Regions from separate parts of the Paenibacillus sp. FSL H7-0756 genome, predicted to be linked through region 2. Evidence: riboswitches for the same ligand, from Rfam matches in the RefSeq annotation. Region 2 holds a riboswitch; the other holds the start of a gene.
What was found. Region 2 has a riboswitch for cyclic di-GMP ahead of NST04_RS15350 (thiamine pyrophosphate-binding protein). Riboswitches for the same ligand answer to the same signal wherever they lie in the genome.

Region 1 (3,413 bases), 3.2 Mb from region 2:
AAGCCCTCGACGACAGGATTGACGAATTCAAGATGGCTCGGGTTATTGGCCAGCGTGATCCGGGTGCGAACGGTCTCACCTTCGCGGACGGCACGGTCAGCCCCGAGATGGTACTTCACATCACCGCTCCAGCCGTAGGTCACGCCCATGGAGCCTTCCGAAGGGAACAGCTCCTTGTTCGGCGAGTGATGGAATTCCGAGAAAATAATATCATAAGGCTTGCCCAGAATATGAGCCAGCACATTAAGTCTTCCGCGGTGGGCCATGCCCATCAGGATATGCTCTGCGCCGTCATGCGCGGCGGCCCGCACAATCTCATCCAGCATCGGCACGAGGGCATCATTGCCCTCCAGGCTGAAGCGCTTTTGGCCGACAAAGGTCTTGTGCAGGAAGGTCTCGAAGTGCTCCACCTGAACCAGCCGCTTCAGCAGGTCTTTGCGCTCTGTATTATTCAGCGGGGCAGGGGAGGTCATCGATTCCGCCTGGCTGTTGAGCCAGCGCAGCTCGCGTTCATCATGTACATGCCCGAATTCGTAGGCAATGGTCTGGGTATAGGCCTGGCGCATTCTGTGGACGGCATCCATCGCGGTATGCACATCCGCAGGGGCATTATCCCAGATCAGCGAAGCAGGCAGAGCATTAAGATCCTCGCGGGTAAGCTCGTAGGTCTCCAGCTCCAGCCATTTGGCCATCGGGTTCGTGCTGCGCTCCAGCGGGTCAATGTCTGCGGCCATATGGCCGTATATCCGAATATTGGCGATCAGCTTCGAGGCCTTAACAGCCTTCTTGAGCCACTGCGCATCTGCTGATACGGCAGGGCTCGGAGCCCTCTCGGCATCGGGTGCCAGCGGAGGGGGGCCGGATACGGTGAAGAGATCACGGTAATGTTGTTCAACAGAAGAGGGGTCCTTGACAAATTGCTCATATCTTTCTTGGATGTAGCCCAGGTTGGGGCCGTAATATTTGCTCCATACTGTGTCGTTATAGGGCTCTTTGACTGCCATGAATAGGTCCTCCTAACGGATAAACTCCACGCGAGGCATCCAGTGTGCCACTTGGCGGAGCTGCAAATGTTTGCGGTTTCATTCTCACCTTATTGTGCTACTTTCCGGCGGGGTAATCAATTCATACTTTCGGTCAATCCGTTCGCAATTTGGCATGATTCATTACAGTATTCATACGGAACTATCATAAATAAGCAAAATTCCCCTCCGCTTCTTTTGCTTTTGTTAATTCTTAAGTGCTATCTAACTATAAATTCCTATCACAGTCCGTCATCTATACAAATGGGTAATTGTCTCTATACGAGGTTGCGCGCAGCGGTAAGACGGAGCAGTTAGAGTTCCCTTTAGTATATTTAAACTATTAGCTAGGGTTTGAACTTGGGACTGGAAATATTTATACAAGACGCTGGCAATTTCAGCTAAGTTTCCTCACATTTTATCATAAAAAAATTCCAGAAAACGACACACTAATCGCGCATGATCTTGTATAATGTTATTGCGGAGAACGGTTTCATCGATTCTTGCCAGATCCTTTCATGATGGAGAGGGTCCAGTTAAAGGTAAACCTGCCGAAAGACAGGGGCACAAAGTCTCGGATCTAAAGTAGAGATACTACAAAGTAGCAATACTACTATGATGGCCGGACTGCCTGGGGACGCGAAAATTCTAGGAGGAGATTTCTTGGATATGTCCAACCAGGGGAATGACGAGCTGCAGGCAGTAGATCTGGATTTAGAATGGGTGCACTTGCTGATGTCTGCCAAGCAGGCGGGGATCGCGGCGGAGGAGATCCGCCGGTTTCTAAGTGAGAAGGCGCTCCAGGCGATGTAAGGCGGTCATCATTGTTCGGATACATACAGAAAAGGCACAGCGTCCGGTACGCTGTGCCTTTTCTGTATGCCGCTTGAAAGCATGCCTTCGCCGAAGGCGGCCTCCCTGCCGTGCGGAGTCTTCCCTGTGACATACAATGCTGTGTTTAGTTGTCCTTTTGTTCCATGCGCCATTTCTGGTAATCGAGGAATTCCTTGAATTCACGTTTGCTTATACCGGAGGCCATAGCCTCCTGAACCAGCCGGAACCATTCCCCGTCCAGGGCCTGTTCTTCCGTCTCTGCCAGTCCGCCATACAGCAGTGCATGAATGGATACCTGAAGCGCGTCAGCGATTTTTTCGATGAATTGAATGGAGGGGTTGGATTGAATATTCCGTTCCACATTACTGAGGTATGATTTCGCCACATCAGCCTTATCCGCAAGCTCGGATAGCGAATAGCCCTTCTCCAGCCGGAGTTTGTGGATGCGGCTTCCCATAGTATCTGACACGATTACAACGCCCTCCGTACTTTTTTGGTAAAAGATAAGAAGTGATATGCTTCGCGCTATACCGTATCCCTATCTCTCTCGCGGAAACGGCACCGCCCGTTCATAGGAGGGACGGCAAAGCCGTTTTCACTTGTCAGTATAACAAAAAACCGCAAATCGGACAAAATCATTGAGCCGGCAGCCTGTAGAAAAGAAAATAGCACACCCGGCCCGGTTGGGGAAGGATGTGCTGTCTTGATGGATTCCTGATCTACTTGGCTTCTCCCACTCCTTGAAGAGCATCGAAGGTCCAGTTCAGAGCTAAGCCGTCACCCTGAAAAATGTTCTGATCGAGCGTATTGTCCACGAACTCGAAGGCGATCTTAAAGGTCTTGGAACCGGCTGCGGCAATCCCTCCCGGCAGGATACCTGCTGCTACGAGATCGTAGCTTGGGGTGTTCTTCAGATCCTTCAGGGAGATCTCGGACAGCACATGACCGCTTAGTGAACCGCCGGTGTACGAATTATCCAGGAGCTTGACCTTGAAGTGGTCTCCGAGATCCTGGCCCGCATTGTCGCCCTTGGCATCGGTTACGGTGTATGTGGTAGCGAGCTTGAGGAATTTGATATCCAGTGTGCCGTCATTGGACAAGGTAAAGGTGCGGACGGTGTAGTCTCCCGGCTTCAGATTCGTCAGCGCTACCGGAGTATTGAAGGAGGAGCCGAGCTTCAGCGTACCTGCGGCGAAGGTTGCGGTGCTTGTGGCTGTGGAGCTGAAGTAAGCGAAGGTGCCCCCGCCGATTAAAGACAAGCCCAGTGCTGCCGATGCTACGCCAAGACCCAATGTTTTTTTGATACCCATGATTGATTTCCTCCTCGAATGGTTTGTTTTGTTGGTAAATTATTTGAGACTGCCTTTTTCCTGGTTGGCTTCAAAATTCAGCGTCAGCGCAAGCGTATCGCCCTGATAATAGTTCTGCGGCTGGAGGGTTTCCTTGAAGGCAAACTGGATAGTCAGGTTATCCGAGGTACCGGCTTTAATGCCGGATTTCTCTCCGCCTAAGATCGCTCCGACAATTCCCCGGGCCACGAGATCGGGACTCTCTTTC
Region 2 (3,413 bases):
CCGTCAGGTTATGGACGCCAGCCGCGGGATTGAAGACAAGAATCAGAACCTGAAGTTTGTAATGGCTCAGGTGGCCTCCTCCTCCAATGAACTGGCTCTAGGTGCTAACGAAATCTCGGTGGATATCGCTGATATGACCGAATCGATCAAGGATATCGAAATCAAGGTCTCCAATTATACGAATTCCACCAAGGAAATGAATAGAAGGTCTGTACATACGCTGGAATTGGTAGAACAGGGACGGCAATCGGTGGATACCCAAGCCGAAGGCATGCGCAAGAACATCCAGGCTACCCAGAAGGTGGCGGATACGATTGAAGCCCTATCGCAGAACGCACGCGGCATTACGATGATAACCAAGACGATTACCGAAATTGCCGAACAGACTAATCTGCTGTCGCTCAATGCCTCTATTGAAGCTGCCCGCGCAGGCGAGCATGGCCGGGGATTCGCAGTTGTTGCCCAGGAGGTCCGTAAGCTGGCCGAGGAATCCACCGCTTCCACCAAAGAGGTGTTCGGACTGGTCCGCAGCATTGAAGCGGATATCAAGCAGGCCATCGATAATATCGCCATTAACGAAGAGGTAGTTCAGGTACAGAATGAGATGATAACAGAAACGGCTAACATCTTTGCTCAAATTGTGCATAGTGTCCAATACATAACCGAGCAGATCGCTTCCTTCTCCGCAGAGAGTGACCTTATGCTGGAGAGCGCACTCAAGATCTCCGGGGCAATCGAGAATATCTCAGCCATTACCCAGGAGACCGCCGCAGGGACCGAAGAGGTATCCGCAGCGATGAACGAACAGATTCACGCGCTGCAATCCGTGGCTGAGGAGACAGAGAAGATGACCTCCGCAGTCTTCAACCTGCAAAAAACAATTCATATTTTCAAATTCTAGCTCCGGCACAATGAGACACGCGCCTGCGGAAATACTGCGGGTGGTGTCTCTTTTTCTATGCAAAAATCAGATTGTTATGTAATATTCACAAATTGTTGAAATTGTGCATAAGGGTAAAAAATGTGTTTTGCACTTCTTTACTATAGTCGTTCTATTGTCATAGCTTGTCTATAAGTCAACAGCTCACATATCCGTTACTTAAGTCCTATCATTTAATTTTGCAATGCTGTATATCTAGCGAATTCTTAACATTTTGCAGTACCTCAGGATTGTAATGAGTCTTTGTGCTTACTCTCCATAATAAGGGCCCGAAATTTTCATTTGCATTTTAAGACTTTAGTCTTCCAGGGACAACCATTTTCAAAAGTTTGAAATTCCAAATATTTAGCCATTTCAACTCCTGAATATTCGCCAAATTCCGAGTTTCTTCTCACTGGGGTTATTGACAAAAGAGGAGCTAGGAATATATTGTAAAGGAAAATTCTCCAAAGATTGATTTATAACCGCATACCGGCAAAATTCACCGAAAGGGAATGACGCAAAGCCATGGATCTACAGTCTCATTTCTGAAGTGGGATCATGACAGCCAGGTTGCTGAAAAACTGTGAACGCCTTAGGTTTCGCGTTTGATTATGGTGATTCGTGCAACAGACCTGTGCTCCAATATTGAGTACAGGTTTTCTATTGCTGACTTATACAAATAACAACATGCGGGGTGGATGTTCTGAAGACAGTTGCAGATTATATGGCGGAAGCATTGCACAATCTGGGAGTCACTCATTCTTTTGGAATCATAGGCAAATCTATTTGCCCCATCGCTTTGAAAATGGTTGACTACGGCATAGAGTTCATCCCCGGCCGGCACGAATCCAGCTCCGGCTTCGCCGCTGGCGGTTATGCTCTGAAGACCGGCAGCCTCGGGGTAGCCTTCGGCACTTCCGGTCCGGGCGGAACGAATCTGCTCACCGCTGCAGCGCATGCCAAGGCCAATAATCTTCCCGTCCTCTTCATCACCGGCCATCAGTCCATCAAGGAGCTGGGCATTCCCCAATGCCAGGATTCCACTTCTTATCTGGCTGATTTGGCGGATATGTTCCGGCCGGCCACCCTCTTCAGCAAGCTTGTTGAACGCGGCGATCACTTCAGCACGATTTTCAACCATGCCCTATCCATCGCCCTCGGTGACCGGAAAGGTCCGGTCCATCTCTGCATTCCGTTTGATGTGCAGACAGAGCGGCTCGCGGAATGCCGGATTGTTCTGCCGGAGCGCGAGGGACTAGTCAGTTATCAGAACTATGACCGGGTCATCTCGGCGATTAATCAATCCGTCAGCCCTCTGATCATTGCCGGTAAAGGCGTCAACCGCTCCGGGGCCCATCAGGAACTGGTGCAGCTGGCCGAAACCTTCAACATTCCTGTAGTCACCTCTCCAGGCGGCAAAGGCGCCATAGCTTATGATCACCCGCTCTACCACGGTCCTGTCGGCGTCGGCGGCTCCCCGCACGGCGATGAATTGCTGAACAACAGCGACCTGTTCATTGTTCTGGGCTCCCGTCTCAGCGATATGACTATCTGTAACCTGAAGCCGGAGAATCATCCGCAGCAGCTGATCCAGTTCGATGTAGATCCAACCTTTGTCGGCAAAATACTCACCTCATCCACCATCGCTGTCGGCGGAGACTTAAGGGACAACCTGGCACTGTATCTTCAGAAGCTGGACCCCTCTGCGGTCACCAAGCATGAAATTAATATTTCCAATGATTACAATGACGAGCTGCCCGTGCTGGCGGGACTATCTCTGGCTTCGGTAATGAGCACGATGAGCGAACAAATCCCCTACAACAGCAGCGTGTTCGTAGATGACGGCAGCCATGGGTTCAATGCTGTGAAATGGTTCAATGTCCGCAGGCCCGGCAGCTTCATATTTGATGCCTACTTTGCCTGCATGGGCAATTCAATTGGCATGGCCATCGGCGCCAAGACTGCCTCTCCCGGAGAGACCGTCTTCTGTATAACCGGTGACGGCTGTTTTATGATGCTCGGTGCTGAAATAAACACGGCCGTTTGCAAGGATATTCCGGTGATTTTCATCGTGGTGAACAATATGCAGCTGGATATGGCGCTCAAGGGCATGGAGAAAACGACCGGCCGGATTGACGGTACGATCTTCGAGGTTCCGATGGATGCTGTGAAATTCGCCGAATCATTGGGAGCAGCCGGCTTCCGCTGTGAGACGCAGGAGGAGTTCGCCGCCGCAATCCGCGAGGCTATCGCGCTTAACAAGACCTCTGTCATTGAGCTGCTGACTGACCGTGATGAGATGCCTCCCACGGCTCACCGCACGCTGGATCTTACGTAAGGAAGCCGTATTCGCACACATTTTCTAACCTACTGTCAGGAGGTCAAAAGCATGAAGCAGAACATGAACAGCGGACTCGATCATTTCACTGATCTCTCAGGAGATTACGGGGCCAAAGCCCTGGCTCCGATCAAAGAGCATTTCCCGGAATTA

Region 1: another riboswitch for cyclic di-GMP. It lies ahead of NST04_RS01570 (anti-repressor SinI family protein); the one in region 2 lies ahead of NST04_RS15350 (thiamine pyrophosphate-binding protein).

What each region holds. Positions count from the first base shown of each region.
Region 1 is NZ_JBBOVT010000001.1:355,096-358,508, reverse strand. It holds gene NST04_RS01575 (2-oxoglutarate dehydrogenase E1 component) at 1-1,004, opposite strand, end outside; cyclic di-GMP riboswitch class I at 1,554-1,657, shown strand; gene NST04_RS01570 (anti-repressor SinI family protein) at 1,692-1,835, shown strand; gene NST04_RS01565 (helix-turn-helix domain-containing protein) at 1,981-2,313, opposite strand; gene NST04_RS01560 (TasA family protein) at 2,576-3,166, opposite strand; gene NST04_RS01555 (TasA family protein) at 3,206-3,413, opposite strand, start outside.
Region 2 is NZ_JBBOVT010000001.1:3,517,942-3,521,354, reverse strand. It holds gene NST04_RS15355 (methyl-accepting chemotaxis protein) at 1-901, shown strand, start outside; cyclic di-GMP riboswitch class I at 1,404-1,500, shown strand; gene NST04_RS15350 (thiamine pyrophosphate-binding protein) at 1,617-3,260, shown strand; gene NST04_RS15345 (carboxymuconolactone decarboxylase family protein) at 3,312-3,413, shown strand, end outside.